DNA from 4 places in the Heyndrickxia acidicola genome. Region 4 is predicted to be linked to each of the others. Evidence: riboswitches for the same ligand, from Rfam matches in the RefSeq annotation. Region 4 holds a riboswitch; each other region holds the start of a gene.
The links. Region 4 has a riboswitch for S-adenosylmethionine ahead of metK (methionine adenosyltransferase). Riboswitches for the same ligand answer to the same signal wherever they lie in the genome.
Positions count from the first base shown of each region.

Region 1: it holds a riboswitch for S-adenosylmethionine, as region 4 does, so the genes downstream of both, A5N88_RS17035 (alpha/beta hydrolase) here and metK (methionine adenosyltransferase) in region 4, are expected to answer to the same signal.
Region 2: it holds a riboswitch for S-adenosylmethionine, as region 4 does, so the genes downstream of both, A5N88_RS15295 (sugar ABC transporter substrate-binding protein) here and metK (methionine adenosyltransferase) in region 4, are expected to answer to the same signal.
Region 3: it holds a riboswitch for S-adenosylmethionine, as region 4 does, so the genes downstream of both, A5N88_RS06545 (Fur-regulated basic protein FbpA) here and metK (methionine adenosyltransferase) in region 4, are expected to answer to the same signal.

Region 1 covers NZ_KV440953.1:3,634,470-3,642,154, forward strand. Annotated here, with positions in the region: gene A5N88_RS17030 (CBO0543 family protein) at 407-988, opposite strand; SAM riboswitch class I at 1,454-1,565, shown strand; gene A5N88_RS17035 (alpha/beta hydrolase) at 1,932-2,750, shown strand; gene A5N88_RS17040 (STAS domain-containing protein) at 3,380-4,216, shown strand; gene A5N88_RS17045 (YdeI/OmpD-associated family protein) at 4,331-4,963, shown strand; gene A5N88_RS17050 (GNAT family N-acetyltransferase) at 5,092-5,667, opposite strand; gene A5N88_RS17055 (SDR family oxidoreductase) at 5,687-6,454, opposite strand; gene A5N88_RS17060 (SRPBCC family protein) at 6,798-7,256, shown strand; gene A5N88_RS17065 (TIGR01777 family oxidoreductase) at 7,292-7,685, shown strand, end outside.
Region 2 covers NZ_KV440953.1:3,284,346-3,292,030, forward strand. Annotated here, with positions in the region: gene A5N88_RS15280 (S53 family peptidase) at 1-608, opposite strand, end outside; gene A5N88_RS15285 (ABC transporter permease) at 1,191-2,174, opposite strand; gene A5N88_RS15290 (sugar ABC transporter ATP-binding protein) at 2,155-3,675, opposite strand; gene A5N88_RS15295 (sugar ABC transporter substrate-binding protein) at 3,744-4,820, opposite strand; SAM riboswitch class I at 4,929-5,086, opposite strand; gene A5N88_RS15300 (ArnT family glycosyltransferase) at 5,558-7,000, shown strand; gene yidA (sugar-phosphatase) at 7,615-7,685, opposite strand, start outside.
Region 3 covers NZ_KV440953.1:1,401,205-1,408,889, forward strand. Annotated here, with positions in the region: gene pssA (CDP-diacylglycerol--serine O-phosphatidyltransferase) at 316-1,017, shown strand; gene A5N88_RS06540 (IDEAL domain-containing protein) at 1,172-1,528, opposite strand; gene A5N88_RS06545 (Fur-regulated basic protein FbpA) at 1,832-2,038, opposite strand; SAM riboswitch class I at 2,164-2,273, opposite strand; gene A5N88_RS06550 (MFS transporter) at 2,583-3,863, opposite strand; gene A5N88_RS06555 (hypothetical protein) at 4,215-4,403, shown strand; gene A5N88_RS06560 (SDR family oxidoreductase) at 5,103-5,885, shown strand; gene A5N88_RS06565 (hypothetical protein) at 6,047-6,256, opposite strand; gene A5N88_RS06570 (SET domain-containing protein) at 6,387-6,764, opposite strand; partial or broken gene A5N88_RS06575 (pentapeptide repeat-containing protein) at 7,001-7,685, opposite strand, start outside.
Region 4 covers NZ_KV440953.1:4,714,179-4,721,863, reverse strand. Annotated here, with positions in the region: gene A5N88_RS22000 (gamma carbonic anhydrase) at 165-677, shown strand; gene A5N88_RS21995 (C39 family peptidase) at 789-1,577, shown strand; gene asnB (asparagine synthase (glutamine-hydrolyzing)) at 1,801-3,705, opposite strand; gene A5N88_RS25250 (hypothetical protein) at 4,103-4,273, shown strand; gene metK (methionine adenosyltransferase) at 4,376-5,572, opposite strand; SAM riboswitch class I at 5,914-6,063, opposite strand; gene pckA (phosphoenolpyruvate carboxykinase (ATP)) at 6,552-7,685, shown strand, end outside.

The DNA.
Region 1 (7,685 bases), 1.1 Mb from region 4:
AACGTTCAGGCGATCTTTAGGACAGGAAGAGAATGGGGGGAATCGAAGGGGACTTTCAGCAAATGATCATGAAAAAATTTACTCTTACACAAGGCTGATATGAGAGTATGATTGCGAATGTGAAAGTTTCATAACCTATCGCCATTCGCAATGGTTTGAGATGGATTAGCAAATAGCGCAAGCACCTTCCTCATAGCTGATAAGCGCTGGAGTTAGTCACTGTTAATCCTGCTAGGTGATTTCCGCTGCAATCAACGTTGAATTCAAATGAACAATGGTTTTACTCAGATATGCGGAGCGTTGTTTGTCCTGCCTGTTCATTGTCACTCAATCAATATGGGTGTTAAATCAACTGGGATTTTTAACAGAGAGCACCATAAAAAAATCTATCTTGTCCAGTATGTTGTTATAAAGTCTTACCTATTTTCTTTTTAACCTGTTCACAAATCAGCCAGAATGTAAGCTTAATGGACATGCCAAAAAGGATGAAATCCATGTACGAATAGATATGTTTCCAATGATCCATTGAGAATAACCCAAAGTGGATGAAAAGAGGTTCTACAATGAATGAAAAAACCGAAGCCCATATGACAACGGATAAAAAGAAGGCGTACCAGGATTTGCAATATTGATACAAAAGCATGGATGAGACCGGAATGATTCCAAGATCCGCTGGAAGCAGAGGGGTGAAAAAATAAAATAGCTTTACCGGGTACCCCCACCATAAAAGATTAACTCCCACGATATCCAGAACAACCGCAACAGTTCCGGATAACAGCCCATAAGAGAACAGCTCAAAGAAATGGCTCTTATCCACAAGCTTCCACCAAATGAAATAGGGAGTAACCATTGAAGCGAAAAGAAACCACCAGGCAGGTGAATAAAGATCGTGCTGAAGCCAACGGGCATACAGCAGATCATTAAGCTGCTGCCGGGTTTCTTGTATATTGGTATAGGTAGCTGTTTGCACGTCCAGATAAAAGCTCACGGATACACCCGCTCATTTTGTATTTCTATTTATTTTGCACAGATGAAGCGGATTTCATGTACCAATTATTTGATTCAAATCTAAACCGTCCGCGGAAAGCGAGTGCCTGCAGGTGAAATCAACAGGCAAGTTTAACAGAGACTTTGCAAAAGTGATCCACCTTGGTGCCGCACCGTTTTAAGCAGAATGCGAAGCCAAACAGCGGACACAGCTTTTTTTAAGGAGTTTTCAAGATTGGCAAGGCTCTTTTCGTAAACTTTGTTTTTATATAACACAAAAAAATTATGAATTTCACAGCCTAAGTAGTAAACCTGTGAATTGCTTACGAAAAGATGCCGCGAAGACTCATTTAACACAGGATTTAAGACTTTTGCGAAGAGCAATAATATATGCCAAAACAGCCAAAAACAAAGAAATTGACAAACGAAAGAGCTCATGATAGTTTTAAAGTTAATTTAATGGTACTTCTTATCAAGAGAGGTGGAGGGATTTGGCCCTTGGAAACCTCGGCAGCAGACTTTATGTATTAAAGCACTGTGCCACATCCAGCAGGCAAGAAAAGCCTGATAGATAGGAAGAGCGGATTTCCATATGTTGAAAACCCCTCTTCGAAACTGTAGAGGGGTTTATTTTATGTTTAGGTAAGGCTCTTTTCGTAAACTTTGTTGCTATTGGAAACAAAAATATCATTGTAAATATATGTTAGTATTAAAAGTTATAAAGAGCTTACGAAAAGATGCCACGAAGACAGACAACAAACGGGATAATCCTTACGTAAAGCAACAATCTATGCGAAAACAGCCTAACGTAATTATAAACTGCTTAACAGTTAACCAATAGTGTCTTTGTCTAGCTCCAGTACTGAGGGCAAGGAGTTTGAACTTTTCTTGTAATACCAACTAAGTTTATTGGATATATGGGTTTTAAAAATGGAGGTGGCAGAATGGAACAGCAAGTTATGATTGAATGGCAGGAGAAGGGATTAGCAGCTACTGTCCATTATCCTGAGTCACTAAGCAATACAAGCCGTTTTCCGCTTATCATTATATGTCATGGCTTTACGGGGAGCAGGCAGGGGGTGCATCGCCTGTTTGTTAATGCGGCAAGAAGGCTTGCGGAGAAAGAGTATGCTGTACTTCGATTTGATTATTCAGGCTGTGGAGAAAGTGAAGGAGAGTATGGGCGCACGTATTTTGACGAGTTTATTCAGCAAACCCGGCAGGCCATAGCATTCGGAAGGCAGCTTGAGTACATTGACAGCGCGAATGTCATATTGCTTGGACATAGCCTGGGCGGCGCGATTGCCCTCTATACAGCAGTGTTGGATGGGAATATTAGCAGGCTGATTTTGTGGTCTGCAGTGGGAAACCCCTTTGAAGATATTGTCAGCATTGTTGGAGAAAAGGCATACAGAAGTTTTCAGGCAGAGGGTAAAGCTTCCCTGGATTATTTGGGGTACAGCTTTACAAAAGACTTTTTTGATTCCATGATACCCTATCAGCCTTTATTAAAGGCTTCAGCCTATAAAGGAGATGTTTTTATCATCCATGGGACAGCGGATGATGAAATCCCATCTGCTTACAGTGAAGAGTATGACAAGAAGTTTTGTTCACGACAAAAAGGAATGTGTGAAAGCTACTTCATACAAGGTGCAGGGCACACCTACTCCTCCTGCGGTGAGAAAGAGGAGCTGGTCCGCCATACGCTCTCTTGGCTTTTTAAAACGGAAAAGCAAAACGAAAATGCAGAGATCCCCAATTAAACAAATAATTCAAGCGTCCTGCTCTTTGAGGCAGGGTGCTTTTTAGATCCTGTGATAAGGGGTATAAAACTTACAGTTAAATAGTATGATTAGGCTCAGCTAAAGCTCTATGTTGATATGGTCCCATGCTGAAATGAAGGGAAAAGCAGATTCCCGCTAAAAAAGGCGCGGCAAGGGAGCATCCCGATTTTAAAGGCGGCTGAAATATTATCGTCCCACCTGAATCCTGGTGCAGGTTAAAACCGCTAAAATGAACTGAGCCTGGTATTCAAGGATTAAACTAGTACCTATGAAGGGAATGAAATATAATATAATCGAAACTGTCATTTGTCAAAAGCTTGAAAAATGAAATACTAGTCAAGCTTGAGCTAATAGACAGGATCGTTCTTTTTTTGCACTTTGGTGCCTGGATGTGAGGTTCCTTAAATTTTGCTGCTATTGAAGCGAAGACAGACAATATATGGGTTTATTCATTATACGGGAAGCAATAATCAATGCAAATAGCTTAGGCATAACACCTTTCTGTATACTTCTTATAATATGAATACTTTTCGGACGAAAGCAGTCTCGATAAAAGAGTTATATATACGTTAGAGATCTAAACCAAAGATAAGAATGGGGATAAAATAATGCATAGAAACCAAGAGTTATACCATTTTTTATTAGGAAAAGCGGAGCAGCTTACGGAAGATTGGTTTAATTCCCTCGATAAGGTGAACCTTGGCGGAGTATACAGTGCAACAGATCCGGAGGTAATTAAAACACTGAAAAGGCAAAACTATGAATTTCATCTTCATCTTTGCAAGGTATTTGTTGAAGATGAGCAAAGCTTTTTTAAGGATTTTGAAAAATGGATTTACACGGTTTCCCGCGACAGCCAGCATTTAAATACGCCTGTTCATTCTATTATAAGTGAATTTATGAGAGTTAGGACACAGTATCTTGATTTTATCGACCAATTTGCAGAAATGAAAAAAGACGTCTATGAACCTGAGCGGGTAAGAGCTTGGATAAACGTTATCATTAGAGCCTTTGATCAGGTCATTATTCAAACAACGGAAGAAACCTACAATTATTCAACAGAACTGCTGAGAGCCCAGCAGGAAATGATTTATGAATTGAGCTCACCGGTTATCAAACTGGACAATAATAGAGCGCTGCTTCCTCTGGTGGGAGATATTGATACGGCACGTGCCAAGCTTGTGCTGGAAAATACACTGGAGCAATGTGCTGAAAAAGGAGTCACACGATTGTTTATTGATTTATCAGGTGTGGTGATGGTGGATACAATGGTGGCTCATCAAATTTTTCAGCTAATAGAAGCGCTGAACTTAATTGGTGTGAAATCTACTCTTTCCGGGATCAGGCCTGAAATTGCGTCAACGGCTGTTCAGCTGGGGCTGTCTTTTGAAAACATCTCCATCGAATCCAATTTATCACGTGCGTTAACTGCCAATAGGGGATAATGCGTCTGCTGAAAGGTTACAAATGAGCAAAAAAACGAGCACTTTTCAACATAGAAAATTAACAGAACTTATTTATAAAAATGGTCCGATGAGTGGGAAAGATGGGATGTATAGGTGACAAATAAAAACATGAATCCTAAGATTGATGCCTATTTCACTGAGGGATGTATGCGCTGCCCTCTGGGAGGAACCCCTACCTGTAAAGTCCATAGTTGGCAGGAAGAATTGAAGAAATTGAGAATAATCCTTCTAGACTGTGGACTGACTGAAGAATTGAAGTGGTCTCAGCCTTGTTACACATATCAGAAACGAAACATCGTTCTAATGAGTGCATTTAAGGAATATTGTGCTATTAGCTTTATCAAAGGTTCCTTGTTAAAGGATGCCCATCGTATTCTAGTTAAACCTGGAGAGAATACACAGGCGGGGCGCCAGATACGGTTTACCAATGTCCGAGAGATAATCGAGATGGAATCAATCTTGAAAGCCTATATTTGTGAAGCCATTGAAGTGGAGAAATCCGGTGCTAAACCGGATATTAAAAAGAATCCAGAGCCAATTCCTGCAGAGCTTCAAAAGAAATTAGATGAAATACCTGCCTTGAATACAGCTTTTAATGCTTTGACGCCAGGACGGCAAAGAGCATACATTCTTTATTTTTCAGCACCCAAACAATCAAAAACGAGGGAGTCAAGAATAGATAAATGTATGCAGCAAATTCTCAATGGAAAGGGACTAAATGATTAGTATATTCTGCTTGTACAATTGCTTTAGTTCTAAAAACGGTATAAACCAAAAAAATGGCGTGTCAAAGCTGGTGTCAGCTGTCACGCCATTTTCGTTGCCGATTTTACATATGCTCCAAGGAGGGGCTTTTATTTATTTTCAATTTTGCAGAACTCGGAATGGAGCAAGGAATATACAATGGTATCGTGGTAGCGCTCTCCATCAAAATCGGTCTGGCGGAGAGTGCCATCTTTATGAAATCCATATTTCTCAAGGAGTCGTCTCGAGCCTATGTTGTCTGCAAAAATATCTCCGACAATGCGGTTAAGTCCAAGGGTTTGGAAGCCGAATGAAAGTACTTCTTTAAAGATCTCGGTCATGGCTCCTTTTTGCTGAAAATCTTTGCGAAGGACTGCCTCCAATTCAGCTTTGCGGTGCCAGAAGTGAAGTTTATGGAATCGGAACATGCCGATGACTTCTTCTGTTTTTTTATCTATAATTACCCATGGGATTTCCTTCTGCTGTTCAAATTGGCTGAGGCTTTTGGCAATCATTTTTTTCATCCCCTCTAACCCTTGAACAGGGTGCGGAGTCAAGTATTTCATGGTGTCATGGTCACTCATAAACACAAGCAAGCTCTGTGCATCAAGTAAACGCATGCCTCGAAGCAAAAAGCGCGGTGTTTCCAGTTCTGGAATGGCTTCTAGCCTTACATCCTTTTCCATCCTCAAGCCCTCTTTTAGGTTATTTTAAAAAATCAGGGTTTCGGCTTAAGTATCCTTCCCAGGCCAATTTTGTCCCTTGTTTGAGTTCACCCTGGGAAGCATGCAGCCTTTTCTCGGAATCGCCATACCCAATTTCTTCTTCACCTTTATACAATCCTTTAAAAATGCCATCGGCAAAATCATCGAGCGGGGCACCAAATGTATGTAAGCCAACTCCTCCTAAATCGGTATTAACGGCAGGTGGAAATACCTCGATGACTTCAATGCTTGTATCAGCAAGCTGATGTCTCATAGAGGCAGTAAAGGAATGAACTGCAGCCTTTGTTGAACTGTAAACCGGCACCCAGGCACCAGGACTTAAAGCCAGGCCAGAAGAAACATTGATAATGGCTGCGGTCTCTTTTTTTCGTAAATGGGGAATGAACAACATAGATAGATGAATAGGGCCGTCTATGTTAATCTCTATTTCCTTTTTATAATAGTCCCAGTCATGTTCAATGTTTAAGAGATTTACTCGCTGCTGGATGCCAGCATTATTTACAAGCACATTGGTTTCTGGAAATTGATTTGTTACCCATTCAAAAAGAGCTTTTCGCTCCAATTCGGAGGAAACAACGCATGCCTTTGTATGAAGCTTAGGGGATTTTTCTTTTGCTTCCTCCAGTTTTTCCTTTCTTCTCCCTGCAATAATAACTTCATTGCCAGCCTGTAAAAAGCGCTCAGCAAATGCAAGGCCGATACCAGAGGCCCCTCCAGTAATCAAAATAGTATTTCCAGACATGTTCATCTCTTTTCCTCCATTCCATTCGTGAATCTTTCAAGCAGTATCATATCCTTTTTTGGATTAAATTCCACTTAAAAAGAATCAGGAGAATTAAAATTTGATAATCTATCTTTAATGATGTTTATGAAAGAAAACACTTAGGCATTAAGAGCTCTGTTTCAGGGTAAAAGAAAAGGAAGTAGGAATTAAAACAGGTTCTAAATAAGGCTCTTTTAAAAAGCATGTTTGAATTTACATCGACAATGATTGGAGCGGCAAGGGCAAGACTTCTGAAAGCGGGTGCCTGCAGCGAAAACAACAGGCAAGAATAACAGAGCCTGGAAAAAGCAAAATATGAGGTGGTTAGGTGAAACTCTATACGTTTCATGTGAAACAAATTTTACCGATTACAGTCGAAATTGCGTGGGAATTTTTCTCTGATCCGAAAAATCTTGCTGTTATCACACCGCCCTCCATGTATATGAGCATAAGCAAATCTTCTTTGGGTGCCATGTATGAAGGAATGCAGATTTCTTATAGAATGAGTCCGCTTTTCGGTATTCCATTAAACTGGACGGCTGAGATGAAAGAGATAAAGGCAGCGAAATCTTTCATTGACGAGCAGATTAAGGGGCCGTATAAATACTGGCGCCATCAGCATATTTTTACACCTGCGGAAGAGAATTCGGTTATCGTAGAGGACTTTTTGCAATATGCGATGCCACTTGGTTGGGCGGGAAGAGCTGTACACCGTTTAATTGTACATAAAAAACTAAAGGAAACTTTTCAATATCGCAGGAAAAAGCTTGTTGAACTATTTGGTTGATAGTGATAATTAGTGAAGGAAGGGCGGGATAGGTAGTGAAAATCGCTATTGCGGGCGGAACTGGATTTATTGGGCGTGTATTGCAGGAGAAGCTGGTAAAGGAAGGCCATGAGATTTATGTTTTAACAAGAAATCCCGGTAAAATTAAAACAACAAACAGCATTAGGGCTGTTGGATGGCTAAAGGAATACAGTTCGCCTGAAAAAGAATTGCAGGGGATCGAGGCCATCGTCAATCTGGCAGGCGAATCTATTAATGGGAGATGGACAAAAGAGAAGAAGCGAAAAATTATTTCAAGCCGTATGAAGGTGACGGGGGAGATTATCAGGATTTTAGAGAAGATGGAGCAAAAGCCGCAAGTGCTCGTCAATGCATCTGCTGTTGGGTATTATGGGATGAGCGAAACGGCATGTTTTACGGAGGAATCCA
Region 2 (7,685 bases), 1.4 Mb from region 4:
TTAGCAGGAATTTTAACAGCTTGTTTCTCAGCATGTGAAGTCAAATTAGAATAATCACTTAGCCCCAAAATACATAAGATATTGTCTGCTACATTCCTAGGAGCACTTGGCTGTTTCTTTGTTCCGCGGAACTTTTTTCCTTTATAGCTAGCATTCTGCAATTCAACATTCAGCGCCTTATTAAATTGAGCAACTGTTCCTGTTGCGGTTACAATCAAATTATCATTATAAACTGATGTACTAATCCCAAAGGACTGCAGGTATTTTGTAACAACCCATACATCTCCTGAACTTGGGGCAAAATTATCTTTAAATTCTTTTACACTCAAATAATCACGGTAATGACGGCTGCCGCGTGTCGTTGTATCTTTAATATACTGCGCCAGCTGATCTTTGTTTTTTACCTTTAGAACAAAGTCGACGGTGACCTGCTGATTCGGATCCAGATCTCCAAAATAATTGGCACCATCCAATACCGATGTCCCTGTACCTTGAGGGATTGTTACGTTATCGCTTGTGGTTTTCGCCAGCGACATAAAAGGTGATGCTCCAAATAATAAAGATCCCGTTGCAACAAAAGAAAGCACACTTCTTTTCCACTTCTTCAAATGAATTCCTCCTAAAAAAGTATGCGTAGGCAGAATGACAGAATAAATAATGTCTACGATGCCTATCTTTATTCTCATATTTACAACTAATCCCTTTTTATTTTTTAAATATTCCCAAAAATAATACTTTCGTCATAATATATTTACTTTTTTTACCTATTTGATCCCTCTATTTTATCAATCATCGATTTTTCACTAGAGGCTGATCTACATAATTTAGTATGCATATGTTATAAAGACGACTTTTGGTCCCACGCCAAAGAGCTATGCTGAATCGCATGATTTACTTTTCCGATAAAAAAGGCTCTGTTAATCTTGCTTGTTGATTTCCGCTGCAGGCACTCGCTTTCTGCGGGCAATAACGGAACCTTCTGATAAGCAAGCTCTCCTAGGCCTTATTAAATTGAGGCTTTGTTAGAGGACTCTGTTGTTTTTTAGCTCATTCGAGTGAAACGGCTGTTTCACTCGCATTTCAGCACAGCTTAAAGGTTACAGGAAAGAAAGGAAACAAAAAAAGCAAAAAACGTTCCTATTTAGAACGCTTTTGCTTTACTTCATTCCACTATGTACATAATTTCACTGCTATGCTTTCTTTTTTATTTGCAGATAGGTTACGGCCAGGGCAAGAACCAAGACACTTCCTTTTATAATATCAAAAGCATAATATGGAAGATTCAGCATGGTTAAACCATTTAAGAGGATGCCAATTAATGCAGCCCCAAAAAAGGTTCCGATGGCATTCGGTTTACCTGCACCTAAAAAGGAGAACCCTACAAAAACCGACGCCACTGCTTCCATCAGCATCGCTGCACCTGAATCAATTTGCCCTGACCCCACCCGCGCTGTAAAGAGAATGCCCGCCAGCGAGGCAAAAATCCCCGATATGGTATAAGCAAGAAGTTTTACCTTATTTACATTTATCCCTGATAATCGGGCTGCCTCTGAGTTTCCTCCTGTCATGTATAAAATCCGGCCCCATCTGGTATGATTGAGGACAAGATAAACCAGGATGACAAATAGAATCATAATAATAACAGGAAAAGGGATTTTAAACAGTTCACCCTGCCCAATCCATAGGAAGCTGTTATAAAATTCTCCCGGTGCAGTCCCGCCTGTTGTCATCGGCATATGGCTGTAAACCGAATATCCGTCTGTATACGTACTTTGAATACCCGATACAATATACATGGCTCCAAGCGTAGCTAATAAATCCGGTATGCCAATCTTTACGATCAGGATAGAATTAAAGATTCCTACTGCAATCCCAACTGCTATGGGCAGTAAAAGGACAATCCAAAGGGGCCACTGATACCAAACCATTAAAGAGGCAGTTATAACGGTAGATAAGGACATAGTAGACCCTACTGATAAGTCAAAGCCGTCTACAATTAATGTGAATGTGACACCAAGAGCCAATAATGTAACGATGGAAATCGAGCGCAGTATATCTGATAGATTCCCATATGAAAAGAATTTGCCATTTACCAGACTAAAATAAACGAGAACAATAGCCATGACTACTATTGCTCCGTACCTGAATGAGAATTTAAAGAGCGTTCCGTTCATAGATGTCTTCCTTTCCACCGCTAGCATATAGCAGGATTTTTTCTTGTGTTGCTTCCTCTTTTGTTAATTCCTTCACTATTTGCCCATCATACATGACAAGGATTCGGTCAGAAATACTTAAAATTTCATTTATTTCGCACGAAAAGTAGACAATCCCTTTTCCTTCTGCAGTAAGATTGTGGATTAAGTGAAAGATGTCCTGCTTTGCTCCAATGTCTACTCCTTTAGTTGGCTCGTCAAAAAGATAAACCCTGGCATTTGAGGACGTCCATTTACCAATCGCCACTTTCTGCTGATTGCCTCCACTTAATTTAAATACAGGCGTCTTAGCCGAATTTGCCTTTATGGATAAGGTATCTATTATTTTTTCAGCATACTTATTTTCTTCTTTCCTATTAAGAAACAGGAAGGGTGAAAATTTCTTTAGATAGGGGAAGGTTATATTTTCGGCAATGGAATCCTGAATAAAAAGACCTTCCTTTCTTCTCTCCTCCGGGACAAGTACAAGGCCTGATTTCATCGCTTCTTTTGGGTGTTGAAACTTTTTTGATTTTCCATTTACAATGACTTTCCCGCTTTTCCATTTTGTCAAGCCGAATAAAGCTTTAGCCAGCTCGGTTTTGCCTGCACCAACCAGCCCTACAATGCCTACTACCTCTCCCTTCGAAACATGGAAAGAAATATCCTTCACTTTTTGTCCGTCATTTATTTCCATGATTTCTAGCAGCCGTTCCCCCTTATTGTTATTTGCCCGTGTAAATGAAAAGTGAAATGAACTGCCAAGCATCGTCTCAACAATTTGCTGCTGAGTGACCTGTGAGGTTTGAAAGGTAGAAATGGTTCTTCCATCTCTCATGACTGTAATACGATTGGCTATTTCAAAAATTTCCGGGAGTCGATGGGAAATAAATATACAGCCCACCCCATTGTTTCTCAATTTATTGACTATAGTAAAAAACTTCTTTGTTTCTTCCAGTGAAAGAGGGGCAGTGGGTTCATCAAAAATAATGACTTTCGCTTCTAATACCAAAGCTCTTGCAATCAAGACCATTTGCTTCTCAGCCAATGACAGCTCACTTGCTTGTAATTGAAGAGAAATACGTTCATCCAGTAACGCAAGAGCTTTGCTTGCTTGCTGCAATAGCCGCTTTTTAGATACAAAAATATTTCTTTGTGAAGAAATAGAATCCAGCATAATGTTGTCAGCAACGGTCAGCTGAGGGACAAGTGCTGTATCTACCTCCTGATAAACGCAAAAAATACCATAATCTTTTGCATGTTTAGGAGAGTTTATTTCTACCTGCTGCCCTGAAAGCATGATTTCACCTGAATCTGCTGTATAAGCGCCAGAAAGAATTTTCATAAGCGTACTTTTCCCTGCACCGTTTGCCCCTAATATAGCATGCACCTCGCCTGCTTTAAGGTCAAAATGAGCATCAGACAAGGATTTTACATTCCCAAAGGATTTTTTTATATCATTCATGATGAGCAATTGGTCCATAATTGTTTGCCCTCCTTCCTTTGTATAAAGGGAGTCTGACCGATGCTATCGGAGCAGACCCTCCAATCTTATTTACCTTCTTCCAATTTCTTAAGTGCTTCTGAATATCCCTGATTGCTGTGGCCCCAGCCTTTTATATACTGATTAAGATCAGCTGTTGTAATTTGTTTCTTCGGCAGAGTTTTCTTTGTTACAAATACAGGCTTTAATTTTACTGTTGCAGGTGTATGATCTCCATGGATTTTTTGGTACGCATACCGAACCTGAATACGGCCAATATCTTTCGGATCAACGGCGGCAGATGCTACCCATGGGCTGTTTTTCTCTTGAATCATTTGCAGATCCTCATCGCTCATATCAATTCCATACACTTTAATATCGTTTCTTCCTGCCTGTTGAATGGCGCGGACCGCACCCTTGGCAAATTCATCCCAGGAAGCCCAAACGGCTGTGATTTGGCCTTTCTTTGGATACTGCTTTAGAAGAGCTTCCATTTGGGACTGAGTGTCCAAAGCAGTATTTTGTGTTGCTGCACCAAAAGTCGCTACCTCTTTGATTCCTGGATTTTTAGACATAAAATTTTTATAAGCAATTTGACGTCTTTCCATTGGAGCAAAACCAGCAACCCAAATCTTTACGATATTGGCTTTACCTCCTGTATCCTTTGCTAGCTTATTTAACGTCATTTCTGCCATTTGCTGATCACCTTGTTCAAGGACTGTTACACCTGGAACGGATACATCTGCATCAAATACAATAACGGGTATCTTCTGGCTGACTGCTTTCTTAACACCATCTGTAAGAGCTTCTTTTGTCCCATGGTCTATCAGAATGGCATCAAAGCCCTGGTTAATGGCGGCATCAAGGTTTGAAGCCATTTTTGCAAGATCTCCATCTGAAGTAAAAACAGTCGTTTTCCCTCCAAACTTTGCTACCTGCTCCTTTACCCCTTCAATATATTGTTCTGAAAAGGTTCCTAGGTTTTGCTGCATAATCAACGCTATCTTTTTGTTTGCAAGCGGATTCTTAGAATTGACATCTGCTTTCGCTTCCGTACTCTTTGATAAAGTAGGCTGGCAGCCTGCCAATAAGATAAAAGCGGTTAAAAAGATAAGCAAGCCTTTCCCGTTAACTATTTTTCTCATTCTCATCTCTCCTTTTTTTAGTTCGTTCAAAGCGATAAAGAAATAAAGCCAAACGAAAAAGCCCCTTTCCAAAAAGAAAAGAGGCTGAAGAATATAAAATCTTCTCACCTCTTATCTCTCAGAAAGTATCCTTTCTGTTGGAATTAGCACCGTGCCTCATGGGAAAATCCCGGCTTATTTTAAAAATACGCCCCATTTCACAATGGTATTACGGTCGGTTGCTGGGCATCATCGGGCCAAATCCCTCCGCCTGCTCTGGATAAGAGTTTTAAAGCTATAATTATGTACTCATAGGGTGAATATTAGCACGATAATAAACAGAATTGCAACTCTTTTTAAAAATATTTTTTTATTTCGAAGACTGATTGGTTATATAAATAATTGGGGTAGACTGTTTAAGGATTTATATCTAGGGCGGCTCAGCTTTACTGCCATTTAAATGATAGCGCTTTATTACTATGCGAAATTTGTTGTGTTAAACTCCTTGGAAAATTGTTATTCTAAGATAGTTTTGGTTAGCTTTTTAAATTACTTTATTTACTAATTCCTCTTCTTACCCAATTTACAATGCAAGGAATATCATCAATTTCAAATTATTTATTTTTAAATATATAAAATGGATTAAAATAGTCCATCCTAGTAAAATTGAACCCTTTTTGGAAAAAATTTCAGAAACATGAAACTTATTTATACAAACATGCGTCTTTTTAATAGACATTTATACAGAGGAGATCAATATGACTCAACACCGCATTTATAATTTCTTATATGGATTGGGGCTTTTTCTGCTTCTTTCCCTGTATATTTTTAATGTATTTTATAAGATAAGCGATTTTCCAGTATATAGCTGGGATGAGGCAAGACATGGGATCAGCGCCTATGAAATGCTGCAGAAAAAGAATTTTTTTGTAAATACATTCCGGTACAGTCCTGACTATTGGAACTTAAAACCTCCTCTTAGTTTTTGGGCTATCATGGCAGGATTTAAGTTAGCCGGGTTCAACACACTTGGTTTCCGTCTTTTATCCGTTATCTTTTCCATCATAACCGTCATTTTAGCTGCTCTGTATGCATTGAAAAAATACGGGAAAATAGCATCTCTTTTTACGGTTGCTTCTTTAGGAACCTGCCAACAATTTTTGATTAACCACAGTTCCAGAACGGGTGATGCGGATTCCCTTTTTGTTTGCCTGTTTACCATAGCCACACTCTCTTTGCTCACTTACGAAAAAAAACCAGTATGGCTGTACATATCCGGAGTTGCATTTTCCCTGGCATTTTTAACAAAAAGCTGGCATGCGGGAAATATAGCTATTATTATGGCTTTATATATTTTTGGCACAAGGAAATTCAAAAGACTCACCTTTTTTAATTGGGTTAACATTATTTTAAGTATGGTGCTCCCCATCCTGGCCTGGGGCATTGGAAGGTATCAGTATGACGGACTGAAATTTTTTCAAAATATGATTGCGTATGATCTGCTTCAAAGATCTTCCTCCACTCTCGAAGGGCATATTGGAGGACCTGACTATTATCTTTTAATTTTAATTAGGTTCTATTCCTTATGGCTTTTAATACTTTGTGTATTCTTACTGATATTGGTCGTTAAGTATAAAAAATGGATTATAAACGTTTTAAAACGTTCCGATATTCTTGGGCTGTGTCTTTGGATTTTAGTGCCCCTTTTACTATTTTCCTTAGCTCAAACAAAGGTAAGGTGGTATATACTCCCTATTTATCCGCCGCTATCGATTGTAATTGGACTCATAGCAAGCAGGATTTTGAACAAAGAGCACCTGATAATCAAGGTTCTCTTCATGCTGCTGGTGATTTATACGGTTTTTTTCTATGAAAGGGCAATCATTAACTTCCTGCAGGATCCTCCAAAAGACCCTAAGCAAGACTTACTGTATAAGCTGGATCGGAACAAAAGCTTTAGAGGCAAAGACATCTATTTGGAAAAGTCGACAGCGCCCTTTTACTGGGAACAGGATATCATACTAACAGCAGAAATGTATGGAGATTTACATACGAAGGACGGAGGCTATTATACCTTTATCAAACAGAAGGGTGCACTCCTATTACTTCAGCGCTCTGTATTTGCTAACCGTGTCATTGCCTTGCATCATTATCGAATCATTGCTTCCAGTCGCTGGGGCTATATTATCAGTAAACGGTAACGGCAGCGGGACAATCTAAAAAAAGAGGCTGCATCCAAGGTCTAATGATGTCAGATGACCTTAGATACAGCTTCTTTTTTTCCTGCTGGTTGATTTCTGCTGCAGGCACTCGCTTTCCGCGGGCGGCCGGGAAGCTTCCTCGTCGCAAGCTCCTGCGGGTTCTCCACTTACACACTTATCCCGCAGGAGTCTCGTGTATCCGCTCCAATCAACCTTGATTGAAAACGAATAGTGGGTACTGCGCCTATATGCGTATCGCTGTTTGTCATACCTTTTCGCTTCCATTAATCAATATAAGTGTAAGATCAACATCGATTTTTTAGAGGCCACCCTAATATGATCTTTCTTCCATATCGCTAAGGCAATAATGATTATTATAGGTCGGTTTGGCTTGATTTTCGAACTCGTATAAAGAGATTTCATGATAGCCTAGTCTAAAACTAAATAGAAAATTCCCTTACCTTTTCCCCTTTTTTATTCAGTTAGTAAAAAAGGGTGCCTCCATTCAGCGGCATTGTCCGCTTTTTGGGTCCCCTCTTTCTTATCTCATTCTTCCATCAGGCTAAAATAATCACAGTGCTTTTTACCAAAGCCTTTATTATGCTGCGAATAAATTATTTATTTAGTATCAGTTCCTGAATCGCATACGCAACACCATTTTCATTATTGGACATTGTATGGAAAT
Region 3 (7,685 bases), 3.3 Mb from region 4:
ATGTGATCTCTTGGTGGGGCTGGTCTTATTACATAACCTGTTTATGTTAATCATTTTATGCCAATATACTACAAAGGTTACGAATTGAGTCTTTTGCAAAGAAAGCTTGAAAGGAGTATGATTATATTCTATTCCATTTTTAGGATTACGTAGCTTATCTCATAAACTCCGGGAATAATAAAAAAATGTAGACAATGATCACCTTAAAAATTTAAAATTATAAAATGGAGTAAAAAAAAAGCCTAAATTAGGATGAACTGGATATGTTTATTAATAAGCAATTTTAATTTGCTTATGATTTAATCGGGAGTGATTATCATTTATAAAAGAAGTATTCCTAATACATTTACATTACTAAATTTATTTTTTGGTTTCTTATCCATCATGAATTCTGCAGAGCACGATTTTAAGAATGCTGCCATTTTGATTCTTATTGGAATGATGCTCGATAGCATGGATGGAAGGATTGCCAGAATGCTAAATGCAGAAAGTGAACTGGGTAAAGAGCTGGACTCACTTGCAGATATTGTGACCTTTGGAGTAGCCCCCGCAATGATGTCCTATTATTCATATTTTAAGGATTTTGGCATTATCGGCATGGCTATAGCAGGACTGTTCCCATTATTTGGAGCGTACCGACTTGCCCGCTTTAATATTAATGCCATGAAATCAACCCTTCACTATTTTACAGGTGTACCCATTACTGCAGCAGGAGGATTATTGACCCTTTTTACCCTGTTCCACGGCAGTCTGCCTTCAGTCATTCTTCCAATTGCATTCATAGTTCTTTGCCTTCTAATGGTCAGCAAAATTAAAATTCCAAGTTTGAAAGAAGTTCCTCTCCCAAAATATGGAACAATCATTACCATCTTTTTGGGATACGCGATTTACATTGTGTTCAAACACGAACACCATAAATTTCCATATTTTATTTATGTTGCGATTCCTCTTTATATTGCCTTTATTGGATATCAATTTGTTAAAGAAAAGGATAGGCGCAAACAAAAAGAGCAGTGATGACTGCTCTTTTTATCTTTTCCCGCACAGTTAGTGTAAAAAAATTTTTTTACGCGGTCATGTTAAGGGACACTGTTGTTTTTTAGCTCATTCTTTTTTACTGTAAAATGATCTGAAAAATGAGCAGTTACCAGCATTTACTTTAACACAGCCTTTAATTTAAGAGATAAAACAGGTCATCTTTAATTTGCTGTGAGCTTTTAAATGATTTATAAATCAATGCCAGCTCCATAAACCATTCCTCATCCTTGGTCAATAAGGCCAAATCGATCAGCATGCCAATATATTCTTCTGTAATTTCTGAGCTTTCCGGTATTTTTTCAATCCAATGTTCAAGGACTTCTATCGTTTTTCCTCTTCTAAACTTGTTATCACATTCTATTACTTTTACCTTAGCAAATCCCTGAATGGCATTTACTTCTTCTAAATAGCCTTGTATTATTTCACCATCATGCGTTCTTCCTTTGACCCAATCTCCAATTCTAAGGCTCATATTATCAGTCTTTTTCATTTGTATTCACCTTCCTGATTATGGATCATTTAAACCCGCATTCTTGGTTTTTAAGTGAGCGGGCTTCCATTTTATTAATGTAAATATACCCACTTTTTTAATTTACATGCAGATTCTTTCAAAATGAGTACTCTTTTTCTATTTTTCTTTAAATGCCTGATTGATTAAAAACGTTTCAATAATATTCTGTTGGAAATAGGCTTTTATTGTTAGAGATTTTACTAATTTGAGTTTCTTAACATAGGAGGAAGTGACAGAGGATTATCTAAAATAATGTAAAAGGGCGTTACTTCTAGTTATAAATTAATTTTTAAGACCAGAAAAGCGGATCGAACCCATGTCACTATGAGGATGTGTATGTGCTAAGGCTTGTTTGTATTCTATTTCCAACTCAGTTAATGATAATTCAAACAAATGTCTGCCCTCTTTTTTATACAAATTAAACGTGATAAGCTTGTTAATTAATTCATTCCTCCTGACTTCTACTGCTTTCCTAAGAATATTTCCCATTTTACACTCACTCCTTATTCTCATCTCTTAAAAAGATCACCATAGAATACAATAATTCATAAAAATCCTAAGCAAAAACCCTCTCCTTGGTATAAGAAGAGGGTTAATAAACTAAATACTTCCTCAACTTATCTGCCAAGCTCATACGCTTGATGGAATTAGCACAGTTTTCTTTTTTAAAGAATCTGCTGCTGAGGCTTCACAGGGCCATTCCCTCCACCTCTCTGGATAAGTTCATTCAATTTTATACGGATGACATTTCCTTATGATCCATCTTAAACCGATTAATCCTAGTTGTCAACTCGTATTTATTTTTTTATAATCGTATATGTTTTTTTAGCTCATTCGTGTGAAACAGCCGTTTCACACAGATGAGCTAAAAAACTAGCAGATTTCAATTTAAATATTCAACTAATTGTGTTGTAGTCATAAAAGTTTTTCTGATCACATTTTGACCTCTATTTCCTTTTAAAAAAGCCTTATCTGCTGCAAATAAGAGCAGATAAGGCTTTTTAAGTTTATATATTACAAGGCTGCTTTCAAATTATACAGCTGAGCTGCCTGCATTGCCTTGTTTCTTGCTCTTTTCCTTTATCAGTATTCCACCAGCTACACTGAACAACGAAAATAATAAAGGAATAATAAATCCGTAATGGTAGCCTACTGTTTGGGGAGCATGCTGAAAAAAATCAAGTACTTTTCCAAATAAGCTTGGAAGTAAAACAGCACTTAAAAATCCGCCAGTATTTGCAAAACCGGAAACAACCCCAACCTCTTTGATAGGAAATGACTGTCGGACAACCGCAAATGTAAGTGTACTGGCCCCATTGCCAAAACCAATGATTAAGAAAAGGATGACAAGCATAAAAAACGGAGGTTTTCCATTAAATAAAACAAACCCTGCCCAACTGAAAAAAACGATACTCTGTACCAGCAAATAAGGGCGTTTAATAGAACCTGTCCGGCTTGAAATCCAGGTTATTAACGGAGCTCCCACTATCGCACCTATTAATCCAATCATAATTAACTGGCTTGCTCCAGTTCTTGACATTCTGAATATCGACATCCCATAAGGCACTGCCCAAGAGCCAATAAACCCTACATAAGTACCAACTAAGCCAAAATGGCAGAAAAATGTCGCCCATGCCTGTCGGCTTGAAAATAACCGGATTAAAATGGAGAGGGTTTTTTCTAGCTTCTCTTCCTTTTTTAAAGAACGAGAATCCACAGGTTCTTCTTTTTTAAACAATTGATTTGGCTTTCTTATAAGAATAAAATAAAGCGTACAGCCTATAAGGCATAGCAGAATTCCCACTGTCAAAAAGGGAATTCTCCACCCAGATTGTGCAATCCATAATGAAAAAGGGACAGTGGCTGTAAGGAATCCCACGCTTCCCGTTACACCTGCCCAGCCTAAAAGACTGACAAATTCCTGAGCTTTGAACCATTGACTTAAAATTAACACAAGATTAATCCATATGGCTGCGTCCCCTATTCCCACCAAAAGTCTTGCGGCAAGAAGGACTGTTTCATCGGGTGCCAGACTATAGAGAACGGTCCCAATTCCATTTACAAGCGTTCCACCTATTAAGAAACCGTTCGGGCCGAAACGATCGGATAATATTCCAATTGGTATTTGCAAACCCGCATATGCCAAAAATTGAATACTTGCAAGCAGCCCTATGACAGCTGCGGTCAGGTGAAACTCATGCATTAATTGATTTGATATAAGCCCCGGTGCAGTCCTTTGGCTTACAATAAAAAGATAAGCAAACAATACAAAGGCAAAGACTGCCCAACGGTACTTGCTATTTTGTTTTTCCAATTGCCTCTTCTCCTGTTCTCTTATTCCTTAATTATTATAGTATACTTTTCCCTTCCATAAATTACTTTTTATCGTGGAAGCGGATACAAATTTAATTTATATTTAGAGATAGATCTTTAATTTCTCTTGGTTAAAGGTATTTATCAATAAAAACGTAGATTATTGAACAAATTAAATATACATTTCATTTAAAAGCTCTTTTTCATTATTCTGGACAGTAGTATTATAACCTTAAAATTTATTTAGCATTTTTTATGTCAGCATAGTTTTATATGTGGAGCGAAATTTGTTATGTAACTCCCTCTCCTATGGAGTCTATATTCATCATGATGACGGAATTTGGAGGCCTTTATGTATTTACAACTTTATGAACTTGCCGTTACACCTCGTTTTATTGTCGTTGTAATTCTTTCCATCCTGTACTTAGTTATTCTAAAAAAAGAAAAAGGTTTTTTTACAATTCTCTTCAAGATCTGTGCAATTATCTATATTTTGCTGTATTTAGTCGCTCTTTATATGTATTTGTTTCAAATGGGATAAGCTCTTCTTTTCTTGCACCACGAATGAAAAGTATAGAAAAGGTTAAATAAAATTAAAAAATCCACCTTAAAGGGTGGAAAAATAGTTCGAATGACATATACAAAAAATGTTGAAAAAAAGAATGTCCGTTTGTTCCCCTCATATACTTATATCAAGGAGGTGAGCATCATGACTAAACTTTATTTCATTTTTTGTACATTTGTTTTCTTTCTCGTTGCCATTCTCTCGCTCATTGCCGTGATTGTTCATAAATAGGATAGCGGTCACTTGGTATGGCCGTACCAAGTGGCTTTTTTCTATCACATTCTAATCTTATACACTCCCGTGATTAAAAATGATAAAAAATCTCATTTTTAGATTTTAAGTTTTTATGATTTTTATTTTTTTTACAAATACCGGAAACCTCCATATACATGACTGTTTTTGTTATGTTCCCCTCTTTTTCACCCAAATATTTTCTTATTTCTCGTTAATGCTCCGAAATTTAACGTAACGCAGAATTGCCAGTAAAAAAACTCTGTTTAGTATAGCTTATGAAAACTTAAAGTGTCATCATCTATTCTCCTCTACCGATTTCCTATTCCTGCTTTCATTCATTTTAGAATGGAAGCAGTTTTTATAGATTCGGGTTACAAGCTAGCGATAAATGGGTAAACTATTTGGGACTTTTTGAATTATGCAGAGAGAGGAGCAATAAAGATGAGATTAAAGGACAAAGTGGCAATTGTGAGCGGCGGGGGTTCCGGAATTGGAAAAGCAGCAGCAATAAAATTAGCAAAGCAAGGAGCTAAGGTATGCATTTTTGATATCAAACAAAGCCGGGCAGAAAAAGCAGCAGAAGAAATTAAAGCAATCGGAGGAGATGCATTTGCAAAGGAAGTAGATATTGCTAATCCAGAAATGGTCGAAAGCGGTGTAAAAGAAGCCGCGGAACGCTGGGGACGGCTCGATATTGTTTTCGCAAATGCAGGAATTAATGGTACTGTATCCCCTATTGAAGATCTCTCTCCAAATGATTGGGATGAGACCCTTACGACCAATTTAAAAGGAACTTTTCTGTTAACCAAGTATTCCATTCCCTTTTTAAAGAAAAATGGCGGGAGCATCATCATTACAAGCTCTGTGAATGGAAACCGAATCTTCTCTAACATTGGTATGTCTGCGTATAGCAGTTCAAAAGCTGGACAAGTAGCCTTTATGAAGATGGCAGCCCTAGAGCTCTCTACATATAAAATTCGTGTGAACGCCATATGTCCTGGAGCTATTGACACAAACATCGATCAAAATACATGGCCATCTGAAAATTTGGAAAAGGTTAAAATTCCTGTAGAATTTCCTAAGGGAGACCAGCCGTTGGAAGGAAAACCTGGTACTTCGGAGCAAGTTGCAGATCTAGTCCTTTTTCTATCATCTGATGATTCCAGCCATATTAGTGGAACGGCAATTTTCATCGACGGTGCTGAATCTCTTATAAGAGGATAAAATGAGAGCGGATCTTAAAATAAAGCGATGAAGCTAGACAGAGACTACATTGGTTAAATACTTTATTTAATGGAGCATTTTATACTCTTTTTTTGAAGCAAAACTCGCCAATTGGCGAGTTTTTTAATGTCTATATGCACTTTATTTATTTTGCTTTGCTTTTAGCGTGAAGCTTTTGGCGGCTGGCATACATCACATTTACGCTGGTTATTATTTTTAAATTTCGTAAACGTTTTTTCAAAAATGCTGCCACAAGCACACCTAAATTGTAACTTTTGAGAAAAACCGTGATATTCTGTAGTTAACAGCTTACTTTCCGAATTGTTATCAACAAATTCTTTAATTTTATCAATTGTCCATCGTTTATTCATTCTCTTACACCTCAAAACTTTTTTACTAGGCGAGGCTTGTCCGGTATCCTTTTTTTATGAGGGAAACCGAAATCACCCCTAATTCACACACTAAAGCACGGCCATGCTTAAACGGATCGTGCTATCCTTTTTAGTCCTGATTAAACCACAGTTTTTCTTTATCATCAACATCGCCATTATAATTAATTAAAATCTCGTCACCTGCTTTTATGTCAGTGTAAGCATAGAAGTCAAAGGTGTGATTTTCAAAATTAATTTCATATGTGGCATTCGGCTCATAAGAATGGTTAAACAGCATCCCATAACCAAGGAGAATAGCCGTATGATTTATCCCATACTCAAAAGCGTAATCGGCAAGAATGGTTTTCTCAATGTGTTGGTGCTGTTCATTTGGATAAGAAATTACAGGTGCCTCGTGTAAAAGCTCTCCTTTTTTAATATCACATGTAGCAAATACTCCGCGATTAAATTCTCCATCACTTAGTGGAGATTTTTTTACCTCTATCATAATGTTCGCCTACTCACTTTTAAAATTTTCTTTCTAACTTTACCATTAATTTAAACAAGCTTCACCTTTTTTAGTAGATTAGTTAATCTTAACTGTTGATTCCCGCTGCAGGCGCTCTCTTTCCGCTCCAATCAGCATAGATTTAAAATGAACATTTTTTTAACAGAGCCATTCATTTAATTAAGCCAATGATCAGGTATGCTTAATGAAGGCGGTAATTTTGTATAGATATCACCTTAAGCTGCATTCACTTGTACTTGTGTTAGAAAAATGCTTCCTATGAGATTGGCACCGCTAATATCAGCATCTCTCAAGTCAGCACCAATAAGATCTGCTGACCGCATGTCCGCTTCTTGGAGGTTTGAAGCAATAAGCAACGCACCTCTCAAATTAACCCCCTTAAGATTAGCCCCTCTTAAATTTGCTCCTATGAGATCACGCTTCTTCAAGATTTATATCATCTTGTTATTTATTTGATTATTTTTTACTTTTTTACGGACTAATTCACTTGTCTTTATAAGTAAATTATTGATCTTATCTCTATGGCTCGGTACATAAAGATCTAAGATCGACTCGGGGTTTAAAGAGGTGAGAAGCTCCGTTTCCTGTAAAACCTTCTCTATATCCTTAAAAATGGGCCGAGCTTCTTCTAAGCTTAACGCTTCATAATATTAATATAACATTTCGTGAAGCTGCTGTATTATGGGAAATACTGCAAACATTTCTTTAGCTGTCTCAGGATTTCTCCTCCAGATATTCCCATTGTATATTACTTGAGAAACCTTTTGGCCAGCTCCAAAACATTCATATACCGTACACCCGCGGAAGCCATTCTTTCTTAGGTTTTTATGAATTCCGCAACGATCATCTTTTTGCAGATTTCTGCAAGGAGTTCCTTCCGTTTTATCAAAAGCAAAATCC
Region 4 (7,685 bases):
AGTTATTTTTATTCATATTTTTATGACAAATAGCAACAAAGTTTACCAAAAGAGCCTTACAATAAGATGGAAAAGGTTTTTCCTTTGATAAGGTCTGCTCATTGGTAAGCAAGGCTAAAACTCTTTCATGTTCATTTGTTTACTCAGAAAGGATGTTGAAAAAGATGATTTATCCTTATAAGGGAAAGCTCCCTTCTATTGCAGAAACTGCCTTCATTGCCGATTACACGACGATAACAGGTGATGTTACCATTGGAGAAGAATCCAGCGTATGGTTCAACACCGTCATCCGCGGTGATGTAGCACCCGTTATCATTGGACAGAAGGTAAATATTCAAGACAATTCCGTCCTTCATCAGAGTCCAAATAACCCGCTGATTCTTGAAGATGAAGCCACCATCGGCCATCAAGTCATTCTGCATAGCTGCATAATCAGAAAAAAGGCACTTATCGGCATGGGGTCCATCATTTTAGATAATGCCGAAATTGGTGAAGGAGCATTCATTGGGGCGGGGAGCCTGGTTCCACAAGGTAAAATCATCCCTCCAAATACCCTTGCCTTTGGACAGCCGGCAAAGGTAATCAGAAAACTGAATGAAGAAGATATACGGGATATGCAGCGTATCACAAGAGAATACGCCGAAAAAGCACAGTATTATAAATCTCTCCAAAAATAAAGGGAGTATTTCCTTATTTTTTAAAGTATTTTAGCAAAAAATCACAAATTATGCCGATGTAATATGTATAATGCATATATTGCATTTAACATTTATACATGGGTGAGGTAAATGAAAGGTCGAAACTCTAAAATTCCCGCAATTTATCTAATAATTATTTTATCCACCGGCATTCTATTGTTCGGTTTTCAAAATGGTTCCATTAAGCCTTTCAGCACGCCTGCTGCTAAGTATACGCAGCCTAACATAAAAGGCAAGGTGCTGCTGAACGTCCCTGTCTACTCACAATTCCCAGAGCTTCCGCGCGGCTGTGAAGTCACAAGCCTCTCAATGCTCCTTCAATCAGCAGGAGTATCGGCTCAAAAACTGACGCTTGCCCATCAACTAAAGAAAACGGCAGAAACAATAAAAACAAAAGACGGAAAAACCGTGTATGGAAATCCCAATCTAGGGTTTGTCGGGAATATGTTTACCCTTTCCCAGCCCGGTTACGCCGTTTATGCTAAGCCTGTTTTCGATTTGGGAGAAAAGTATTTGCCCGGGAGGATGGTGAATTTAACTGGGGCAAGCTTTGATCGTGTAAAGCTTGCCTTATCTGAAAACAAGCCTGTTTGGACGATTGTAAATACAGAATACCGCCGGCTTCCCGAAAGCTACTTCCAGAAATGGACTACCCAAGCAGGACCTGTCAGGGTCACCAAAAAAGAACATGCCGTTGTCATTACCGGTTACGATGCTAATTACGTTTACTTTAATGATCCTCTGACTGGCAAAAAAAATAAAAAAGCACCCTACGCCGATTTCGTAGCAGGATGGAAACAGATGGGCAGCCAGGCACTTACGTACAGCGATAAAAAAATGATCGCAAAAAATCCGCTGGCCGATTGGCGCTGGAGCTAGACAAAGAAATGCCCAAGCGCCTTGTTCATCGGTGTACGGATTCCGTAGTCTTCGACTGAGATAAAGGATACACAGCGAGGAATGAGCTGATGTTGACTTATCGCAGGGAGAAGACGCAGAAATCCGCTAGCCGATTGGCGCTGGAGCTGGAGCTGGACAAAGACTACACTAATAAAATCAGAAAAAGGATTCCAGGCAAATGCCTGGAATCCTTTTTGTTTTCTTAAACAGTCGCCTGTTCTTTGTTGACCTCATACTGTTTTTGGAAATCATATTTGCCTTCTAAATAAATGGAATGCCAAATCATGAAGATCAGGACTGTCCAGATTTTACGGCTGTAGTCCATTTTACCCTGACAATGGTCTTCCAGCAGCTGAAGTACATATTTTTTATTTAAAATATGATCGGTTTGGCTATCGCGGATAATTTGCTTTGCCCAATCATTCATTTCGTCCTTTAGCCAATGGCGGATCGGCACAGGGAACCCTAACTTTTTACGATTTAAAACATGATCAGGAACAATTCCTTCAGCCGCTTTACGAAGAATATATTTCGTTGTATTATTAGCTGTTTTTAAGCTTGTTGGAATTTTTGAAGCCACCTTGAAAACTTCTTTATCCAAGAACGGTACACGAAGCTCAAGCGAATTTGCCATCGTTGTTTTATCGGCTTTCAACAGGATATCGCCGCGCATCCACGTATGGATATCAATATACTGCATGCGGTCAACAGGATCGTATCCGATTGTTTCCTTATACAAAGGATTTGTAATATCCGTATAATCGAGCCTGTTATTATATTTTACAAGCAGCTGCTTCTTTTCTGCTTCTGTAAACATTTTGGCATTACCAATATAACGCTTTTCCATTGGCGTTACACCGCGCTCAATGAAGCTCTTCCCTTTTGCACCTTCAGGCATGACTTTTGCAAGAGCGGAAAGAAGGGATTTTCCAACACCCGGAATTTTATTGAATACTTCCAGTGATTGAGGTTCACGGTAGATGTTATAGCCTCCGAATAATTCGTCTGCCCCTTCGCCTGATAATACAGCTTTAACATGCTTCCTGGCTTCGCGCGCTACAAAATAAAGCGGCACCAGTGCAGGGTCAGCAAGAGGGTCATCCAAATGCCAGACAATCCGCGGCAGCTCGTTCATATATTCTTCAGGAGTGATAACATAATTAATATTTTCCACTCCAAGCTTTTCAGCTGTTTCTTTCGCTACATCAATTTCACTGAATCCATTGCGTTCAAATCCCACGGAGAAAGTTTTAATGCTTGGGTTGAACTGCTTAGCAATAGACGCAATAATAGACGAATCGATTCCGCCTGAAAGGAAAGAGCCTACAGGAACGTCTGGATCGCTGATCATATGAGAATTTACAGAATCAAAGAGAACATCTCTTATTTCTTTAACAAATTCATCCTCTGATTTTTGTACCGGCTTAAAGGAAGCCTTCCAGAACCGCTCAATCTTCATTGGCTTTCCAAGCTTCTTAATGAAGTAGTGTCCAGGCTCAAGCTTTTGAATGCCGTCTGTCATTGTATATGGCTCAGGCACAAATTGATAGGTCATGTAATACTGAACAGCATCGTAGTTAAGCACATCATTTTTCATGGCTAGCAATATACTTTTCTTTTCAGAACCAAAGAAAGTCCGGTTTTCTTCTTCACGGTAGAAGAATGGCTTTATGCCAAAATGATCACGGGCTCCATACAAGGATTGTTCCTGTTTGTCCCAAATAACAAAGGCGAACATACCGCGTAATCTTTCAACTGTTTTTTCTTTGATTTTGCTGTATAGTGCAACAATAACTTCAGTATCGGAAGAAGTTTCAAACTTCAAGCCGGCATCCATCAGTTCTTTTCTTATTTCTGCATAGTTGTAAATCTCTCCATTGAAGACAATCCAGTAACGTTCATTTTCATAAGTCAACGGCTGATGGCCCGCTTCCAGGTCAATAAAGCTCAGTCTGCGAAAACCGAACTGGATATGTTCATCCTCATAGAACCCTTCATCATCAGGTCCGCGGTGCGTAATAATATTATTCATATTTTTAAACAACTGCTGATCGTTGTTTGTCCGTTCAAATGCTTTGTCATGTATGCATCCAATAAATCCACACATATGTAGGTCACCTGCTTTAATTAAGGATAGTTTAATGGTACGGCCTTTCAATACTCTCATTATAAGTATTTTAAACGCCGTTTATAAATTTTGTGAAATTCAGAACGATGTCCGCTCCCTAAGTAAACATTTCGAAAAGAAAATAAGATACCTGGGGGTCTTAAAAAGGATTGTGACAAAAAACACAAACCATGTAAAGAGATTTTTTTATAAAAGTTGTCATAAAAAAATGCACTTTATAATACTACCACTTTTCATCCAGATTTGCAGTAGACATTTACCCGTATTTCCTTCTTGTTTAGAAAACAGTCGCTTGTTTTGAGCGAAAAGATTAAACGGGGCGTATGGGACATAGGAAGTTTGATTTGGCTGCCATGGTGCGATAGGTCTAATAACCATGGCTTGGCACAGAGACGGCTTCATGCTGGAGGTGAAGGAAAATTCACTTCGTAAATCGCTCAAATTGGTCTTCATGTTGGCAATGAAGGACCAAACCACTTGGTCCAAAGCCTATTTTGGCCTTCATGACGGCGATGAAGGACTTTTCCTCTTCACCAATCCACTCTAACGTCCTTCATCCAGATCAGAAGTACTTTTTCTCTAGTTCGATCCCCCATTCCAGCCATAGAAAAAAGGAGTTACAATTTGACTTGTAACTCCTTTACCTTTATTACTTAGTTAATTCACGAAGTGCATCTACTTTATCTGTACGTTCCCAAGGAAGGTCTACGTCTGTGCGTCCAAAGTGTCCGTAAGCAGCTGTTTGCTTATAGATAGGACGGCGAAGATCAAGCATTTTAATGATGCCTGCGGGGCGAAGGTCGAAGCTTGAACGAACTGCATCAATTAATGCATCCTCTGACACAGTACCTGTTCCAAATGTATCAACTGCAATGGATACCGGCTGCGCCACACCAATTGCATACGCAAGCTGAACCTCACATTTTTCAGCCAATCCGGCAGCAACGATATTTTTCGCTACGTATCTTGCAGCGTATGCAGCTGAACGGTCAACCTTTGTAGGATCTTTACCGGAGAATGCACCGCCTCCGTGGCGAGCGTATCCGCCGTAAGTGTCAACAATGATCTTACGTCCTGTTAAACCAGCATCTCCTTGTGGTCCGCCAATAACAAAACGGCCGGTTGGATTAATGAAATACTTTGTATTTTCATCGATTAGCTCACTAGGCACAACTGGATTGATAACAAATTCTTTAACATCCTTTTGAATTTGTTCAAGAGTAGTTTCAGGGTTATGCTGTGTAGAAATGACAATGGTATCAATACGAACAGGCTTATCGTTTTCATCATACTCTACTGTAACCTGTGTTTTTGCATCTGGACGAAGGTAAGTTAAAATTTCTTCTTTACGAACCTCAGCGATACGGCGTGCAAGCTTATGAGAAAGAGAAATTGGAAGAGGCATTAGTTCCTCTGTCTCGTTGCAGGCAAAACCAAACATTAGACCTTGGTCACCCGCACCAATCGCTTCGATTTGCTCTTCAGTCATTTGTCCTTCACGTGCTTCAAGTGCCTGGTCGACACCCATCGCAATATCCGGAGACTGTTCATCAATAGAGGTTAATACTGCGCATGTTTCAGCATCAAAGCCGTATTTTGCACGAGTATAGCCAATTCCTTTAATTGTTTCACGTACAATTTTTGGAATATCCACATAAGTACTTGTTGTAATTTCACCGGCAACAAGAACAAGGCCTGTTGTAACAGAAGTTTCACATGCTACACGAGCATTCGCATCCTTTTCAAGAATCGCATCTAAAATTGAATCGGAAATCTGGTCACAAATTTTATCAGGATGCCCTTCGGTAACTGATTCAGATGTAAATAAGCGACGTTTGTTTGACATCTTTCTTCCTCCCTTGAATGGAATTCACAGGCTAATACCTCCTGTGGATCAGTTCTATATTTAGTTCACGGTACTCATTTCCCTAATAGTATGAAATAAACATCGGATTTTTATCATGCTGGTTTTCGCATAGATTGTTGCTTTTTGTACAATGACTAAGTTGCTCTTAAAAAAGGTTTGCAAACCCAGCCTTGTGTTTTAAATGTAACAACAACGCTTATTACGAAAGCCCTTTAAAAAAATCCAGCCCAATAGAGGTTATGCGCTTTTTTCCATAAATAAAAACCTTTCCCTGTGCTTAGCTAATGAGGAAAGGTTTAGATCAAAAATCGCGCCTTTCACTCTTATCGTTCAAGGATTGAACCTTGCAACAGTTAGCACCTTTGCCTAGATAAGCTTTGGCATCCTTTAGAAAAGAATGTATTGGCTGTACCTAGAGGCAGGTTGCTGGGTTTCATCGGGTCAGTCCCTCCACCAGCTCGGGATAAGAGTATCCGTACAAGGTAAAATCATACTCAATTTGACATGGAGTGTCAATAAATAAATGAGAGAAGATAAAAACAATTTTATTTGGAACCTTCTTATTACCTTGTCCCTTATGAAAAGAAATATATTCATAATATGTCCCAAGTTCTTTATAATAGGTTCTATTAAAATTTCTAAATTGAAAACTGCTCGTTTTTTAGCTCATTTTACAGCAGAGCTGAAAGGCGTGTGAAACCAACGTTTCACACGAATGAGCTAAAAAACAACAAAGTCCCATATTAAAATAGAACAAATCCTACCATAAGCGTTCATTGCTTTCATTTCAATAGCCACCCTGAAAATGTTTTCCAATTATATAAGTCAAAATACCTTTTTGCGATAGCACAAATAAAAAAACAAATAAATAGTATAGATTATTATTTCAAATGTGTTATACTAATTACATGCAGAGCAATCATTAAACAAATATCTAGAAAAAGGAAGGTTAATATCGATGAATTCATTGGATATCTCAAATGAAATATCTGAATTATTAAATGGCCCTAATGTATATACGCAGCTATCTGTACCTCAATTAGTTGAAAGGGTCCTGTCAAGAAAAGAAGCAATATTAACCTCAACCGGTGCGGTTTGTGCAGAAACAGGCAAATACACCGGCCGGTCACCCAAAGATAAATATATTGTAGAGGAAGACGCTACAAAGGATAAAATAGATTGGGGAACGGTTAATCAGCCTATTTCCTCAGAAGTATTTGATCGTCTCTATCATAAAATGGTCAGCTTTCTTCAAAATAAGGAAGAAGTGTTTGTTTTTAAAGGCTTTGCCGGTGCAGACAGGAGCTACAGACTGCCTATTCAGGTCATTAATGAGTATGCATGGCATAACCTTTTTGCCCATCAGTTATTTATTCGCCCTACGGAAGAAGAGCTTCCTTTCCATCAGGCGGAATTTACTATCCTATCCGCCCCTACCTTTAAAGCGGTTCCAGAAGTGGATGGTACAAAATCTGAAACCTTTATCATTATCTCCTTTGAGCGCCGCATCATCCTGATTGGCGGGACAGAGTATGCTGGAGAAATGAAAAAGGGGATCTTCTCCATCATGAATTATCTTCTTCCGGAAAAAGGATCCTTGCCAATGCACTGCTCAGCAAACGTGGGGCCGGAAGGAGATGTAGCTCTTTTCTTCGGATTATCCGGTACAGGAAAGACCACATTATCTGCGGATCCAAACCGGAAACTGATTGGCGATGATGAGCATGGATGGTCTCCAAATGGCGTCTTTAATATAGAAGGCGGATGCTACGCAAAATGCATTGACTTATCCAGAGAAAAGGAACCTCAAATCTATGATGCCATTCGCTTTGGCTCCGTTCTCGAGAATGTAGTGGTTCATCAGGATACTCGTGTTCCAGACTATTCAGACCAATCCTTAACGGAAAATACGAGGGCTGCTTATCCACTTCAAGCGATTGATAACATTATTGATCCAAGTGTGGCCGGCCACCCGAACACCATCATTTTTCTAACTGCTGATGCATCCGGCGTACTGCCTCCTATCAGCAAGCTTACAAAAGAGCAGGCAATGTATCATTTTCTAAGCGGCTATACATCCAAGCTTGCAGGG